2 regions of the Caproiciproducens puteiluti genome follow, and region 1 is predicted to be linked to the other one. Evidence: predicted binding sites of a transcription regulator. Region 1 holds the regulator's gene; the other holds the start of a gene.
What was found. Region 1 encodes LexA, which represses DNA repair genes until DNA is damaged. Its sites were predicted from a motif close to CNAACANNTGTTNG; they were not measured.
Positions count from the first base shown of each region.

Region 2: dinB (DNA polymerase IV) is a predicted target of LexA. The motif match lies at 4,265-4,278, and genes of this name have one in related genera.

Region 1 is NZ_CP194790.1:573,683-581,708, forward strand. Features, by position in the region: gene ACRQU7_RS02830 (HAD family hydrolase) at 1-144, shown strand, start outside; gene ACRQU7_RS02835 (5'-methylthioadenosine/adenosylhomocysteine nucleosidase) at 214-903, shown strand; gene ACRQU7_RS02840 (cyclase family protein) at 920-1,534, shown strand; gene ACRQU7_RS02845 (GNAT family N-acetyltransferase) at 1,509-2,279, shown strand; gene lexA (transcriptional repressor LexA) at 2,361-2,942, opposite strand; gene ACRQU7_RS02855 (M23 family metallopeptidase) at 3,281-4,024, shown strand; gene ACRQU7_RS02860 (hypothetical protein) at 4,296-4,733, shown strand; gene ACRQU7_RS02865 (HAD family hydrolase) at 4,898-5,572, shown strand; gene ACRQU7_RS02870 (FUSC family protein) at 5,576-6,412, shown strand; gene ACRQU7_RS02875 (penicillin-binding transpeptidase domain-containing protein) at 6,436-7,821, opposite strand; gene ACRQU7_RS02880 (FtsW/RodA/SpoVE family cell cycle protein) at 7,821-8,026, opposite strand, start outside.
Region 2 is NZ_CP194790.1:1,752,664-1,760,689, reverse strand. Features, by position in the region: gene ACRQU7_RS08475 (Nif3-like dinuclear metal center hexameric protein) at 1-133, opposite strand, end outside; gene ACRQU7_RS08470 (class I SAM-dependent methyltransferase) at 136-834, opposite strand; gene ACRQU7_RS08465 (DUF1858 domain-containing protein) at 1,022-1,225, opposite strand; gene ACRQU7_RS08460 (zinc-ribbon domain containing protein) at 1,378-1,653, opposite strand; gene ACRQU7_RS08455 (sigma-70 family RNA polymerase sigma factor) at 1,768-2,361, opposite strand; gene dinB (DNA polymerase IV) at 2,844-4,058, opposite strand; gene ACRQU7_RS08445 (YifB family Mg chelatase-like AAA ATPase) at 4,398-5,930, shown strand; gene ACRQU7_RS08440 (methyl-accepting chemotaxis protein) at 5,994-8,026, opposite strand, start outside.

The DNA.
Region 1 (8,026 bases):
TATATCGGGGACTCCGCTTATGACTGCAGATGCGCGCACGGGGCGGGTGTGGACTTTGCTTTGGCTTTGTGGGGCTGCCGCGCTCCGGAGGGCATTTCTCCGGAATATGCCCTGGAGAAGCCGGAAGATGTATTATCTTTATAAGAAAAATGAAGGGAACAGATTCCCTATGCAGTATGGCTTAAAGTTTAAGGAAAGCGTTGAGGTGCGGGTATGATTGGAATCATCGGGGCAATGTCGGTAGAAGTGGAAAATTTAATCGCGGTCATGACGGATAAAAGTACGCAGACAGTCAGTTCGGTGGTTTACTATATCGGGAGAATAGAGAATATCGACTGTGTTGTTGCCAAATGCGGCGTTGGAAAAGTTGCGGCGGCGGTCTGCACGCAGACCATGATTTTGAATTATCATCCCAGCGCGGTTATCAATGTCGGCGTTGCGGGCGGTATCGGCGCAAACATCCATATCGGCGATATCGTCGTATCAAGCGGGCTGGTGCAGCACGACATGGATACCACCGCTATTGGGGATGAAAAGGGCCTGATCAGCGGACTGAATATCGTCACCGTTCCCGCCAGCGCAAGGCTGGTTGATCTGGTGGTTTCCACCGCGAAGCAGATTTACGGTCAGGGCGTGCATGTCGGGGTGATCGCCACCGGGGACCAGTTTATCAGCAGCGGGGAAAAGCTGCGGGAAATCGCCCGGGACTTTCAAGCTTCCGCGTGCGAAATGGAAGGCGGGAGCATCGCGCAGGTATGCTACATAAACCATGTGGATTTCGTGGTCATCCGCGCCATCTCGGATAATGCCAATGAGGCGGCCAATATCGATTTTGCCGCTTTTGCTATTTCCTCCGCGCATAAAACCGCGGAGCTTATCACAAAAATATTACCCTCCATCTGAAAAAGAGGTGTAAGACATGAAGATCATCGACGTGTCGCGTGAGCTTTTTTCCGCACCGGTTTATCCGGGGGATCCGGAGCCTTACCGGGACCCCGTGCGCCGGATGGAGCTGGGGGACGTCTGCAATCTTTCAGGTTTTTACACGGGATGCCACAGCGCCACCCACGTTGACGCACCGCGCCATTTCATTGAGGACGGCGAGACGGTCGACCAGCTCGATTTGGCGCGGCTGACAGGCCCCTGTACCGTTGCAGAGGCAAGCGGTATCATTACCGGCTCCGATATTGACAATATCGTGCCGCATGCTCAGAAAATGATTCTGTTCAAGGGGCAGGCATTCCTGTCCCAAAGCGCCGCCTTCGCGCTGACGGCCGCAGGCGTTACCCTCGTGGGAACGGATGCGCTCAGCATCGAAACGGAAGAGGACGACTCCTTTCCCGCGCACAAAGAGCTGCTGGGGGCGGGCGTACTGGTTCTGGAGGGGCTGGACCTCTCCGCGGCGGAGCCCGGCGACTACCGGCTGATCGCCCTGCCGCTCCGCCTGGGCGGAGCGGAGGCTTCTCCGGTAAGGGCCGTCCTGCTTGAGAATGAAGGCGATTGTTTTTATGAATCCACAGATTCGGAAATTTGAAGAACTGACTGTTAATGCTTTTCCAGCTTTACAGACGGAACTGTTTGACGGTTGGGTTTTACGCTTTTCGGATGGGTTTAGTTATCGGGCGAACTGTATTTGCCCTCTTTATCCGTCGGAAATCAATCTGGAAAATAAAATCAAGCTATGCGAACAAAAATATGCTGCAAAAGGCTTGCCGGCGGTCTTTAAAATGACGGAAAACACACGGGATTTGGACGGAATCTTGGAACAACGAGGTTTCTCCATAGCGAAAAGCGTGGACCTTATGAGCGCTGCGATACCACCGGACTCTGACGCACATTGCTTGAACGGTGTGGAGGTATCAGAAAAAATAGATGAGGAATGGCTGAATGCGGCTGTCTGTTTTTCTGATATACACCATAAGGCCATGCAGAACATCCAAAAAAAGATTTTAAGGAAGATTGCGGGCAGGACTGTTTGCGTAAAGGTTAGGCAAGATAAAAGGGTGGTTGGATGCGGTTTGGGCGTCCTCGACGGCGGTTCTATCGGATTGTATGATATACGGGTGGATGAAAACCATCGCCGATTGGGATTCGGTACGCGTATTTGCAGGACTATTTTACAGGCCGGTAAAGCTGCGAATGGAATGGAAGCATATTTACAGGTGAGTTGTGAAAATCACAAGGCTATCAGCCTGTATCAGAAATTAGGCTTCCATGTGCTTTACCACTATTGGTTCAGAGTAAAGCGGACGGACAATTGTGTGGATATTATAGATTGACGGTTTTTTGTTTAAAATTTTCGTTCGCAAATAGCAAAGGCGGGAAATTGTAAAAATTTCCCGCCTTTGACCGTATCAAATTTAATAATACCGGAACACCGCGACGACTTTCCCGAGGATCAAAACGTCTTTCGTGTAGATCGGCTGGTAATCCGGATTTTCCGGCTGAAGGCGGATCCTGTCCTTTTCGCGGAACAGACGCTTCACCGTAGCCTCGTCTTCGATCAGGGCAACCACGATTTCCCCGTCGAGCGCGGTCGGCGTTTTCAGAGCGACGACAATATCGCCGTTCAGAATCCCGGAGTCCTTCATGCTTTCCCCTCGGACATTCAGCGCAAAATATTCTTCATCGCTGTGACGGGCGGGTGAGAAGGGGACATAGCCCTCCACCTCTTCGACAGCCAGAATCGGCTGGCCGGCGGCGACCTTTCCCACGATGGGGACCTGTATGGTGCTTTGTTCCCCCGCAAGGTGAATTGCGCGGTTCAGGCCCGCGTCACGGCTGATATACCCGGCGCGTTCCAACGTTTTCAGGTGAGCGTGTACGCTGGAGGTCGACTTCAGCCCGGTTGCGCTGCAGATTTCGCGCACAGTGGGCGGAAGCCCGTTTTCGGCCCGGCTTTTTAAATAGTCATATACTTTTTGCTGGCTTTTGGTTAACATTCCGCAGCCCTCCCGTGTATTTGGCTTCTGCAAATATTATAGCACATTTTTGAAAAAAATCAAACAAATGTTTGGAATATTAAAAATTCATAAGATATTCATAGCTATGTAACAACTGAATCCCGCCATGCGATATAATATAGACGTAATCAAGGATATGGAGCCGCACCATTACTTGATACATGTTCTACCCTCCTCAATATACCCCTCAAGCTAATGAAAAAGGACCTGGTCGAAATGGATTAGGTCTTTTTTCTTTTTTTATTTTTATGATAAAAATGTTATCCCCCGAATATAACGTTTGATTTATGGCCAAAATATATTCGGAGGTGGCACGAATGAGTAATTTACATCTGCTAAACAACAAATCACAAAAGAATAACTCCAAGGGATTTTATATCGCGCTTGGCGTGTGCCTGATTGCGGTTGGTGTTGCGGCTTGGACCACTTACGACAGCGTGGTCAACTATGCTTCTCCCGACGAAGGGGCGACAAGCAGCGCACAGGTGCAGCATACGAATGAAACGGTAAGCGGAATCAAGGTCTATACGGGAGACGAAACTTCTTCCGCAGAAGAGCCCGCCCAGTCGGAACCGGCAAAGGAAGAGCCGTCTAAGGCTCCGTCCCAGGCGCCGTCTGCTCCGCCGTCGTCCGCCGTACCGGCCAAGCAGACCGCAGCCAGCGTTCTGACCTTTGCCAGCCCGGTCGAGAAAAACGTCACGCTGAAATTCAGCGGAGAAAATCCCATTTTCTCAAATACGATGAAGGACTGGCGTGTGCACAACGGCACCGACTTTTCCGCTAAGGAAGGAACCGCCGTCAAGGCGGTCGCGAACGGCACGGTAAAGAATGTCTATACGGACGACCTTTACGGGCTGACGGCTGTGATTCAGCACGGAGATTACGAAACCTATTACTGCGGTTTGGCAGCGGCGAGCGTCAAAAAGGGAGCGGCCGTCAAACAGGGTCAGCAGGTCGGAACGGTCGGAACGGTTCCGTGTGAAAGCGCCGACGCATCTCATCTGCATTTATCAATGAAAAAGGGTGGAAAATATATCGACCCGCTTTCCATTATTAAATAACTCGCCCCCGACACTGTAAACGATTAGGGGCAAAATCACAGCTGCAGAATGAATGGTTCTGCAGCTTTTTTGTGATCTCCGTTTTTTTATTTGTGAAATCCGGCTTTCTGTGCTATAATAAGACCGAAAGTGGTGGATCCTACAAAAAATGTCGAATTTTTATTTAACACTTTGTTAATGATTTATACACTTTCTGTTACCACAACGGCAAGAAAATCAAACTATACTGAGTATGGTTGGAAAATACGTAATTCGGAAGGGAGGCACAGTATTGAAAGACAGGAACACAACCCTCGTATGCGTTACGGGTCAGCGTGACTGTGACAGACTGATTCGGGCCGGCAAAAAAATTGCCGAAGAGAGTTCCTCTTCTTTACAGGTACTCTGCGTGCAACCAACCTCTGCGGGATTTGAGACCAGCTGTGAAGAGCTCGAATATCTGCGTCAGACGGCGCGTGACGCACAGGCGGAAATGACCGTTTATTTTAACGACGAAGCGGCCTTGATCGCGGTAGGGTTTGTAAAACAAATCGGTGCGATCCATGTTGTAACGGGAATGGCGGAGGCACCGGTCAACGGATTTGTAGAAATGATCCACAAGCTTTTGCCCAAAATTCCGATCTCAATGGTGGCAAAAGACGGAACGATTTATAATATTTGTCCATCGGGAAAAAAACAGCAGACTGTTAAACTGGCAGTCCAGAATTAGTACATAGCCGGGCGCCGGGGATTACACTCCGGCGCCCTTTTTCTATGTTTGCCGCCCTTGTTTCGGTACTGAACGGCTGTAAGGGGCAGAAAGGACTTGCAAATTGTTACAAAAATGTTTATTATTATAAATACATTTGTTATTTTGAATTGCAGGGTGATTGTTTGTATAAGGCATGTATTTTTGATTTGGACGGAACGCTGGCCAATACGCTCGCTTCCATTGCCAATTTTGCCAACACCGCGATGGAGCGGTGCGGATACAGGCCGATTGAGGTGGAAAAATACAAGTATCTCGTCGGGAACGGAACGGACAGGCTGATGCACGCCATGCTTGACACTGCGCCGGGCGCGCAGGGATATACGGAAGACGACGTCCGCACAATGAGGCAGATTTACGATGAACTGTATGAAAACGATCCTACTTGTCTTGTCACGAATTACAGCGGGGTGCAGGATACGCTGAAAAAACTGAAAGCGAAGGGAATCCGCATGGCGGTGCTTTCCAATAAGCCGCACAACTGCACCACGGCGATTATCGACGCGCTGTTCCCGCAGGGAACCTTTGACCTGTGCTACGGACAGCGGCCGGAGGTGGCCCGCAAGCCTTCCCCGGAGGGCGCGCTGCTCATTGCGGACGGGCTTGCCGTCAGCCCGGAGGACATCCTCTACATCGGGGATACAAACACGGATATGAAAACCGGCGCTGCCGCGGGAATGGATACGGCGGGTGTCCTTTGGGGGTTCCGGTCCGAGAAGGAACTGAGAGAAAACAATGCGAAATATATCGTAGAGAGACCGGAACAAATTTATGAGATTGTTGCTGGCTGCATGAGGTGATTGATGAAGTGGCTGTTAAACCTTCTTAAGACCGAGAACCGGCTTGGCTTCCGGGTGGTAAAAACGGGGATCGCCGTTACCCTTTGTGTGGTGATTTCCGCCCTTTTAAAGCTGGACGAGCCCTTTTTCGCGGTCATTGCCGCCGTCATGACGATGGGAAAATCCATCGATGCTTCCATCAAAATGGGGAAGAACAAGCTGATCGGCGTGCTGATCGGCGCGGCGGTCGGCTATGGCTTTGTCATGCTCTCGCCCGGGAACGCCGGGCTGTGCGGAGTGGGGATTATCCTTACGCTGTATCTCTGCCATCTGTTTAAGCTGTATGGCGCGGCCACCCTGTCCTGCTTTGTGTTCGCTGCCATGATGTTCCGCATCGGCACCGCCCTTTCCTGTATTGCGGGCAGCGCGATCGGCATTGTGATCGCCATTCTTGTCAATCTGGTGATTATGCCGCCCAACTACGCCGAAGAAATCAAGAAATCCTTTGTCCATCTGCGCAGTCAGGTGGACCAGGCGATGGAGAGCGCCGCCTCGTTCTGGCAGATCGATACCTTTGCGGTGGACAGCGCGATCCAGAAGCTGAGCTACAATGTCAAAATGTACATTGCTCAGGCAAAATTCCTGCGCTGGAACGACGACGAGGTTTTCGGCATTTCCTGCAAAATCTCCACTTATGAGATGATACTGGACGAGCTGAAGGCGCTGGAAGTGATGGAGCTGACGGAAGATTCCGTAAAACCCGGCGGTGAAACGGAGATTGTTTACCGCTACCATATGGACAGGATGCAAAAGCTTTACGAACACGCGCTTTCCGAAACGGAGGAAGCCAATAAAAAATGACCTGTGAAGGTCATTTTTTTTGCTTATTTGATTGTTTTGGCTGCGGCGGACATCAGGGCGGAAGCGATCTGCCCGGCGGAACTGATGCCGCTTCTGGAATTTTCCACTACGACCGCGAACGCAAGCGGCGTTTTCTCGTTCGAGGAAAAGCCGACCATCCAGCCGTTCGGTTTTTTCCCGCCGCCCACCTCCGCCGTGCCGGTTTTGGCGCAGACGGCAAGGCCGGGGAACAGGCCGTCGCCGTAATAGCTTGAAACGTTGTAGCGCATATATTCTTTCAGCTTTTCCGCGGTGGCGGCTTTCAGAAGCCGGTCCCCCGTCCAGGTATGCCCGCTGCGGACGGTCAGGCCGAACGGAGCCGTAATGCCGCTGATAAGATAAGGCTTGACCGGTACGCCGTCGTTGGCAATCGCGCCCATCATCACCATCATGTGGAAGGGATTGGTCAGGTCGGTGTATTGCCCTACGCCCGACCAGCCCAGCTCATTGGCCGCGGCGCCGTCCACCTTATAAACGCTTTTGCTGGTGGAGATGCCGTCCAGGTCGAAGCTGCGGTTAAAGCCCATGGAGTTTGCCATCTCGGTCATTTTGTCCGCGCCAAGCTCAACGGCGATCTGTGCGAACGCCACGTTGGAGGATTTCGCCAGCGCGTTTTTAAAGCTGAGGGTGCCGTAGGAAGCGACATCGGTGATTTTATTGCCGTTAATGGTAATGCTGCCGTTGCATTCCCAGGTGCGGCTGTCCAGATCGGGAATGTTTTCAATCGCGGCGGCGGAAGTCACCACCTTGAAGATCGAGCCGGGGGTATAGGTGGAGGAGAGCACGCGGTCAAGATAGACCCCGTTGTATTTTCCCGTTTTGTCCGTATTCAGGTCCTTTGGGGGATTGGAGGGGTCGAAATTCGGCGTGCTGACCGAACAGAGCATTTCGCCGGTCTTGTAGTTGTAAAGGACGACCGCGCCGCTGCTGCTGCCCAGCTTTTGAAGCGCGAGCTTGCACAGCGCGCTGTCCAGCGTCAGCTTAATGTCGCTGCCCCCGCTTTTCCCCGTGGGGGAAGCCAGTCCGGTGATGGGATTGTACCCCGAAAGCTCGGAACGGTAGTTGTACTGGATTCCGGTGGAAATATAGCCGTTGCTGTCGCCTACGGTGTGCAGCATCGCGCGGCGGACGGTTTCGTCGCTGTTGTATACCCGCTTGCCGTTTTCGCTTTTGGCAAGCACGACGTTGTTCCGGTCAAGGATTTTTCCGCTGTTGGCGAGCTGGCCGCCGGTCGTCAGATGCTTGTTGAACGGCTGCATGGCCCAGCTGCCGCCCTCCGTGGCGAACCCGTACAAAAATACGCCGAGGCCGAACAAGAACGCCATGCCCAGGATATACAGGATTAAGGAACGGGAGCCTGTCGTTTTCATCAGCTTTTCCTCCTTGCCGCGTAGGTGCGCTCGTCGCTCGCCTTGATGAAGGCGAGCAGTCCCCAGACCGCCACCATACTGGAGCCGCCCAGACTGATAAAGGGCAGGGTGACGCCGGTCATGGGAAGTACGTCCGTCGCGCCGAAGACGTTCAGGCAGGTCTGGAACAGAAGCATGCCGCCCGCCGCGCACGACGATATGGAAT
Region 2 (8,026 bases), 1.2 Mb from region 1:
CCAGCGACAAAACCGCCGAAGACACCCCGGCTTCCCTGTTTCCGACCAGCAAACCCGGATTGTCAAAGCTCATTGCCGACCGAAACGGCGCAAAGCTGTCAATGTAATCGTAAATCTCACCAACGGAAACCATACCTACCGCTCCTCTTTCATTTTCATATCGATTTGTTCCGCCGTACGGATCAGGGCGGCGGCTTCTTCCTGCCTGCCGGAAACGGCAAGTCCCCCAGCCTTTTTTTCAAGCTGGGCGATCACCTTGCGCATGTACGCGCGGTTGTCCTCCGTCGCGGCGTCCAGCTTCCCGATATAGGGGTACAGGCTGTCCGTACCGACTTTCTCGGGAGCATACTGTACCTGCATGGCCGAATAAGCATAGCCGTCTTCCACAGCCGCCTGTTCCCGCAGAACCGCAAAGCCCTCCCCCGCAAGAAATTCACGCAGCTGGGGAACCGACGTCATCGGCTGTAAAATCAGCCTTTTTTCTCCGTCCCGCAGCCAGGACGCGTTTTTAATAATCTGTATCATCATTTCGCCGCCCATTCCGGCGATGACAATATCGTCCGCCTCTACGGAAAAGATCGCTTCCAGCCCGTCTGACAGACGCGTGGAAACAAGCTCTTCCACACGGTAGCGACGGATATTCTGCTGTGCGGACTGAAGCGGCCCCGGGCGGATATCCGCCGCAATGGCGCGGGAAACCAGCCCTTGCTTTGCAAGCCAGATCGGCAGGTACGCGTGGTCGGTGCCGATGTCCGCCAGGGCCGTACCCGGCCGGACCATGGAGGCGCAGAGCTGAAGCCTGCCGCCCAAAGTAAATAAAGGATGAAGTCCCATCCGGCACACCCCTTTGTAAAATGATATTCGCCGGCTTCCCCACGGACAGAAATGCCCGACAGCTTCCCATCGGCATCAGAGGAAACCGGGACAGGGGAACGGCAGCCCTCAAAAAGCACGCACCGTCCCCCATACTTAAGAACCGCCCGGCAACTTGATTGCCGGGCGGCCTTGTTCAGAAATTCTTTTATTTAGACGCGATGTGATCGTTCAGCTTTCTCAGCATTGAGTCCGGATCCACACCGTGAACCAGGCAGGCCTGCTCAAGGGTTTCGCCGCGGGAAGCGGGGCAGCCCAGACAATGCATGCCCATTTCCAGGAAATAAGGCGCCGTGGTTTCGTCAATATCAAGAATATCACCAATAATGGTATCTTTCGTAATAGCAGCCATTGTTAGAATCCTCCAGCTTTTCAATAGATTTCATATATATTATAATACCCGTGTCCAAGCTTTGCAATACATTTCTGATCCGGCGAAAATAAAATACCCCGGAAATCAATCCGGGGTACCTGGTCACGAATAAGAAATATTAGGCTATATGCTTATTCTTCCCTCATCTTTGCAAAGCACTCGCTGCAATATACAGGACGGTCTTCACGCGGCTTAAAGGGGACCTTTGCTTCCTTGCCGCAGCTTGCGCAGATAGCGGTATACATTTCACGCTCTGGCTTGGCAGCATTTTTACGAGCATCGCGGCAGGCTTTGCATCTTTGCGGCTCATTTACGAACCCTTTGGAAGCATAAAATTCCTGCTCACCGGCGGTGAATACAAATTCAGCGCCACATTCCTTGCAGATGAGAGTCTTGTCTTCGTACATTTAATTTACCTCGCTTTGGATAAAGATATTTGCCCATAGACGGATTTGCACCGCCGCCTTTGATTTCCAACGCTCTACTTAAGCTACCCGGGCATATGAAATTAATATACTAAACTAAAGCAACTGTTTTAATTTCAGCCGAACCCGCTGCAGAGCATTATCGACTGCCTTTGAGGAAACGCCGAGTTTCACCGAAATATCGTGATAACTGCAGCCGCCCAAATAAAGCGTCAGCACCTGCTGTTCCAGCTTTGAAAGCAACTGTTTCATCCGCAGCTGCATGGCCGCGTAGCTTTCGCTGTCCATCAACAATGCTTCAGGATCCGAGGCGCAATCTGTCATATCCATGTGCGAACCGTCGTCGCTGAGAGAAACAAAATTATTCAGCGGAAGATTTTTGCGGCTGGCCGCCGTGCGGTAAGCCATAATAATCCGGTTATTAATGCAAACGCCGGCATATGTTTTAAAACCGGCCTTCCCGGCTGAGTCATAAGTACGCGCCGCATTTAAAAGGCCCAAAAGTCCTTCCTGGCACAGATCGTCGGCTTCCAGCATCGCACAGCGAAACGGCGCCGCCTTGACCCTGATCAGCGACATATAACGTGCGGTAAGTTCCACAAAAGCATCCGAATTTCCGCTGTTCACAAGGCAGGCAAGCTGACTGTCGGTATAATCTGCCATTTTATTAAAATGGTTGTTATCAACCAAGCCCAACACCTCATGGCTCACATTAAACTTGAATTCTGCATCTATCATACCTCATTGTGTCTATTAAGTCAACAAATATTTTGCTTTTGAAGCTAAATATTTGTTTTATTTAGTTAAATTTTATAAAAATACCTATTTTGTCGGACAATGTCTGATTTGACCTCCGCAAGATTTTTGATTTACATAGATCAAGCCCTGTTTGTAAAGCAAAAATCCCGATCGGCTAAAATCATCTGACCGCATCAAAAGCACCCGGCATACGGCAGCTGCGCCTGCAAACGTGTTTTGCCCGGAGGTTCCCTCAGAGGGCCTCAAAGCGAAGTGTGCAGAAAACCGTATTGAATGGCCGTAGCCGTGGGTGACATAGGCGGATAGACGCTTTGCATCCGAAAATCCATCGATTTTTTATTTACAAACAAGGCCTGATAAAGGAACATTTTCATTATATCATAAGAATTGTAAAACATCCAGAAAAATCTTAATCAACGCTTTTCCCCGCCCCCCGTTGGAAGCGGAAGCTTTTCCATCAGCACGGCGCGCTTAACGGAGGCTTTTCCGTATTTGTTTCTGACATGTTCCATACGGCTTTCCAGCTGTTCCATTTTTTCATCGCACAGGATACTGTGAAACAGGGATGTCTGCTGCATTTCCGACTCCGGCAAGAGGCCGAAGCCGCTGATGCCCAGCGCCCGCACGGGACAGGGCCATTCGTAGCCCTTCTGAAACAGCTCTTTCGCCGCCCGAGCCAGGTCCATCGTCAGCCGGGTGGGAACCTCCAGCTGCATCTGATGCTGCGAAACATGCAGGCGGTTATCCTTGATGGAAAGCTGAAGGCCCGAAGCGATCACCCCGGCGTCCCTCATGCGGAAAGAGATCTTTTCGGCAAGATACAGCAGTACCGGCCAGACCTCATCGAAGTCGAAGAGATCATGAACGCAGGTGATGCTGTTGCCAATGCTTTTCGGCGCGGAGGAAACCTCGCTTGAGCATACTCCGGAATCATCCAGCCCGTTCGCGTTCCTCCACATATCGTATCCTATTTTTCCGAAGGAGGAAACGATATATTTGGAATCGGTGCGCGCCAGGTCGCCGATCGTTTTAATTCCCAGTGAATTCAGACGTCGGGCGGTCACCCTGCCCACTCCCAGAAGGGAATCCGTCGGAAGGGGCCATACCCTTTCCCTGAAATTTTCTCGGGTAATCACGGTAGTGGCGTCCGGCTTTTTCATATCGCTGCCGAGCTTCGCAAAAATTTTGTTGAAGCTGACCCCGATGGAAACGCCCAGCCCCAGCTCCGATTTTGTACGGTCCCGTATCTGATCCGCTATCTCCGGCCCGTCTCCGAACAGCCGGGTGCTTCCGGTAACATCCAGCCAGCATTCGTCGATGCTGAAAGCCTCCACCTGATTCGTATAGCTGAGATAAATCTGCTTTACCAGATCGGAGAAATACAGATACCGGTCAAAATGAGGTGGAACAACCAGCAGGTCCGGGCATTTTTTCTTCGCCTGCCAGACGGGCTCCGCCGTTTTCACGCCGAAGCCTTTGGCGCGCTCGTTTTTAGCCAGCACGATCCCGTGGCGGTCCTCCACACTGCCGCAGACCGCGACGGATTTTCCGCAGAGTTCGGGATGGTCCCTGCATTCCACAGAAGCGAAAAAATTATTCAGATCACAGTGTAAGATAACCCGCTCCACAACCTATTCCTCCGCATACCGTTTTTCAGTATCCCCAGCCCTATCTTAAATAGGTATTGGGAAATCCGCTTATTTTAATTGTAGAATCAATAGAACACAGAGTATCGAAAAACCTGTCATGCGCCTGGAAATGATGTCAAGGCGCAGCCAACACAGGAACCAAGATGATCCCCAAATTTTGCAGTCGATTTTGTCGACAGTTTCACAGAACAAACGTTTGATATTATTATATACCGAGGAACGGATTCTGTAAAGCGGCCATTTTATTCCAAGTCAGGAATTGCCAACAGAATTCGACAGGAGTATAATCATTTTAAAAGAATAAAGGGAGGAATGGGGATGGTATCACGTTCCTACAGCATGGGGCTGTATGGTCTGGACTCCTTTACCGTGGCTGTCGAAGCCGACATCAGTGTCGGCCTGCCCGGTTTTGACGTGGTCGGACTGCCGGATGCGTCAGTGAGAGAATCCCGGGACAGAGTGCGCTCCGCAATGAAAAACTGCGGGTTTCAATTTCCCGTACATAAAATAACAGTAAATCTTGGTCCAGCCGACAAGCGCAAGGAGGGACCGATTTACGACCTGCCCCTCTTTGTCGCGCTGATGAAGGCAAGCGGCCAGCTTGACGCCGGAGTGGAGGACAGCGTGTTTATCGGCGAGCTGTCGCTTACGGGAGAGGTACGTCCCGTAAAAGGCGTACTTCCCATGGCGATCAGGGCAAAGGAGGCGGGGTTTCAAAAGCTTTATGTGCCGGAAGCGAATTCCGCCGAAGGCGTGGTCGTGGAGGGAATCTCCGTTTACCCTGTCAGGGACCTGACGACGCTGATGAAGCATTTTGCCGGAGGGGAAGAAATTCTCCCCGCCTCGGAAGTACCGGCATCGCGGCAAAATCAGCCTCCTTTGCCGGACTTTTCAGAGGTGCGGGGGCAGAACGAGGCGAAACGCGCGCTGGAAATTGCCGCGGCGGGCGGGCATAACGTTCTCCTGATCGGTCCTCCGGGCTCCGGCAAGAGCATGCTCGCGAAACGGATTCCATCCATTCTTCCCGACATGGCGTTTGAAGAAACCATTGAAACCACCAAAATCCACTCCATTGCGGGTACCCTTCCGGACGGAATTTCCCTGATCACCTCCCGCCCGTTCCGTTCGCCCCACCACACGGTATCGCCCGCGGGTCTGTCCGGCGGTGGAAATGTTCCGCACCCCGGAGAAATTTCCCTGGCGCACAACGGGGTGCTGTTTCTGGACGAGCTGCCCGAATTTTCCCGCGGAGCGATGGAGGTCCTGCGCCAGCCGATTGAGGACGGCAAAGTGACGATTTCCCGCGTCAACGGAACCATCTCCTACCCCAGCGCCGTGATGCTGGTAGCCGCCATGAATCCGTGCCCCTGCGGTTACTTCGGGCATCCGACCAAGGCGTGCACCTGTTCCTCCGGCGCGGTCTCCCGCTATCTTTCCAGAGTTTCCGGCCCGCTGCTGGACAGGCTGGACCTGCACATAGAGGTCCCGCCGGTGGAGTTTGACGAAATCAGCTCTCAGGAAAAAGCCGAAAGCTCCGCGATGATTAAAGAGCGCGTAAACAGCGCCAGAAAGCTGCAAAATGAGCGTTTCAAAGGCACGCCCGTTACCTGCAACGCGAGAATCACGCCGGATATGCTCCAGGAGGTATGCCGGCTGAGCGAGCCGGGACGGGAGCTGCTGAAAAAAGCGTTTGAAAAGCTCGGACTTTCGGCAAGGGCCTATGACCGGATTCTGAAGGTTTCCCGCACGATTGCGGACCTGGATCAAAGCGAAGAAATCGAGCCGCGGCATGTCGCCGAAGCGGTACAGTACCGCAGCCTTGACCGAAAATACTGGACAAAAGAACTCTGACCCCATGAAAAAATCCCTGCAGCCGAGTTTGAACCGGCTGCAGGGATTTTATAATATTGGAATTTAATACTTACTGCTCTGACCGCTTTCGGAAACGGACCCGGCATCAAACGAGGAAGCCGTGCCTCCCATTTCGTCCGGGACGCTGTCAGCGGTATCCCTCAGCTTCAGGAACGCGAGGGATTCTTTGAGCTGCTGCGCCTGTGCGCTCAGTTCCTCGCTGGTCGCCGCGCTTTCCTCCGCAGTGGCGGAGTTGGTCTGTACCACGGCGGAAATCTGATCGACACCCATCGTAACCTGATTGATGGAAGAAGCCTGACCATCCGAGGACTTTGAAATTTCTCCGATCAGGTCCGTGGTCTTTCTCGTGCTTTCAATAATTTTATTGAGAGACTTGGCGGTCTCATCCGCGATCTTTGTACCGTTTTCTACCGCTCTGATCGAGCTTTCAATCAGGTCTGTGGTATTTTTCGCGGCTTCCGCACTCTTGCTCGCAAGATTGCGGACCTCATCCGCGACAACGGCAAAGCCTTTCCCCGCCGCGCCGGCACGTGCCGCTTCCACCGCGGCGTTGAGCGCGAGAATATTGGTCTGGAAGGCGATATCCTCAATCGTCTTAATAATTTTGCCGATCTCCTGGGAAGTTCCACTGATCTGCGCCATGGCTTCCACCATCTGCTGCATATGCTCGTTCCCGACCTCTACTTCGCTGGACGCCTCCAACGACAGCTGACTCGCCAAACGGGAATTGCTGGCATTCTTATTGACCTCGTCCGCAATTTCCGTAATGGAAGCCGAAAGCTGCTCAATGGAACTCGCCTGCTCCGTAGCGCCCTGTGAAAGCGCCTGCGAGGCGGAGGAAACCTGGCCTGCACCGTTCGCCACCTGATCTGCCGATCCGTTGATACCGGAAAAGACATTATTCAGGTTGTCGATAATGGTGTTCAGGGACGTTTTGATCGATACAAAATCGCCCTTATAGTCCTCTGTTACTTCAATCGTACAGTCGCCCATGGACAGGCTGTCCAGAACGACGGCAATCTCTCCTATGTAGCTGGTCAGTGTATCAATCGTACTGGAAAAGGTCTCTGCAAGAGTGCCGATTTCATTCCTGCTTTGAATCACAGGCACTTCGGAGTGGAGATCGCCTTCCGATAGTTTCTCGATACGCTGCACAAGGCTTTCGACCGGCTTGGCGATGGGTCCGGCGATTCTGAAGGCAACCAAAATAGACAGCAAAATGAAAAGAAGCATTAAGCCGACGGTGATGGCGACCGCGGTATAGCATCCGCTCATCATCTCATTGGAATCCGCGCTGACCGCCATGGACCAGCCGTCCGTACCGCTAATCGGAGCATACCCTATCAACTGCTTGGTGCCGTTTAACGTAATGGTCGCGCTTCCCGTTTTTCCTGAAGTCATATTCTTTACGACAGACGCGGCACCCGCGTAGGAACCGTCTTCTTTCGCCTTATTGATATAATTGACGAATTCAAGAACATTTTTTCTGTCCTTATGGGCAACGATCGTACCCGATTTATCAACGATAAACCCGTATCCGGATTTACCGACGGAAATATTGTCGAGCATCTGGCTGAAAGTGTCGCTGCCCAAAGCCGCGTAAACGATGTCGCCGCGATTGCTTCCGTTGTTCACTTTAGCTGCAACATACAGCACAACATTGGAATCGGTCTTTCTGACCACTGGACTGGAAACGTAGGTAGTCCCTGTTTGCTGTGCTGTCTGAAAATAGTCGCTGTCACTGATGTCGGTGCCATCCAGCGTCCTTCCGCTGGAATCCGCAAGACCGACTTCTATGAAATTATACCGCTGGCAAAGCGTCTGCAGCACTGCTTTTCTGGAAGAAACAGGCAGCGTCTCATCCGTGATCTGCTGATTAATGGCGATGGATTCCGCCCTCAGCTTATACATATTGATCGCCTGCTGCACGGCCTGATTATAAGCAACTGAATTGGTGTTGATCAGGGAAACCATATTGCTGCTGGAATTAGAGTAAAGCAAAAAAACGTTTGTCACGCCGCAAACGATGCTGATTGCAACCGCCAGACCTACCATTCCGAGAAGAAGAGTCTTTT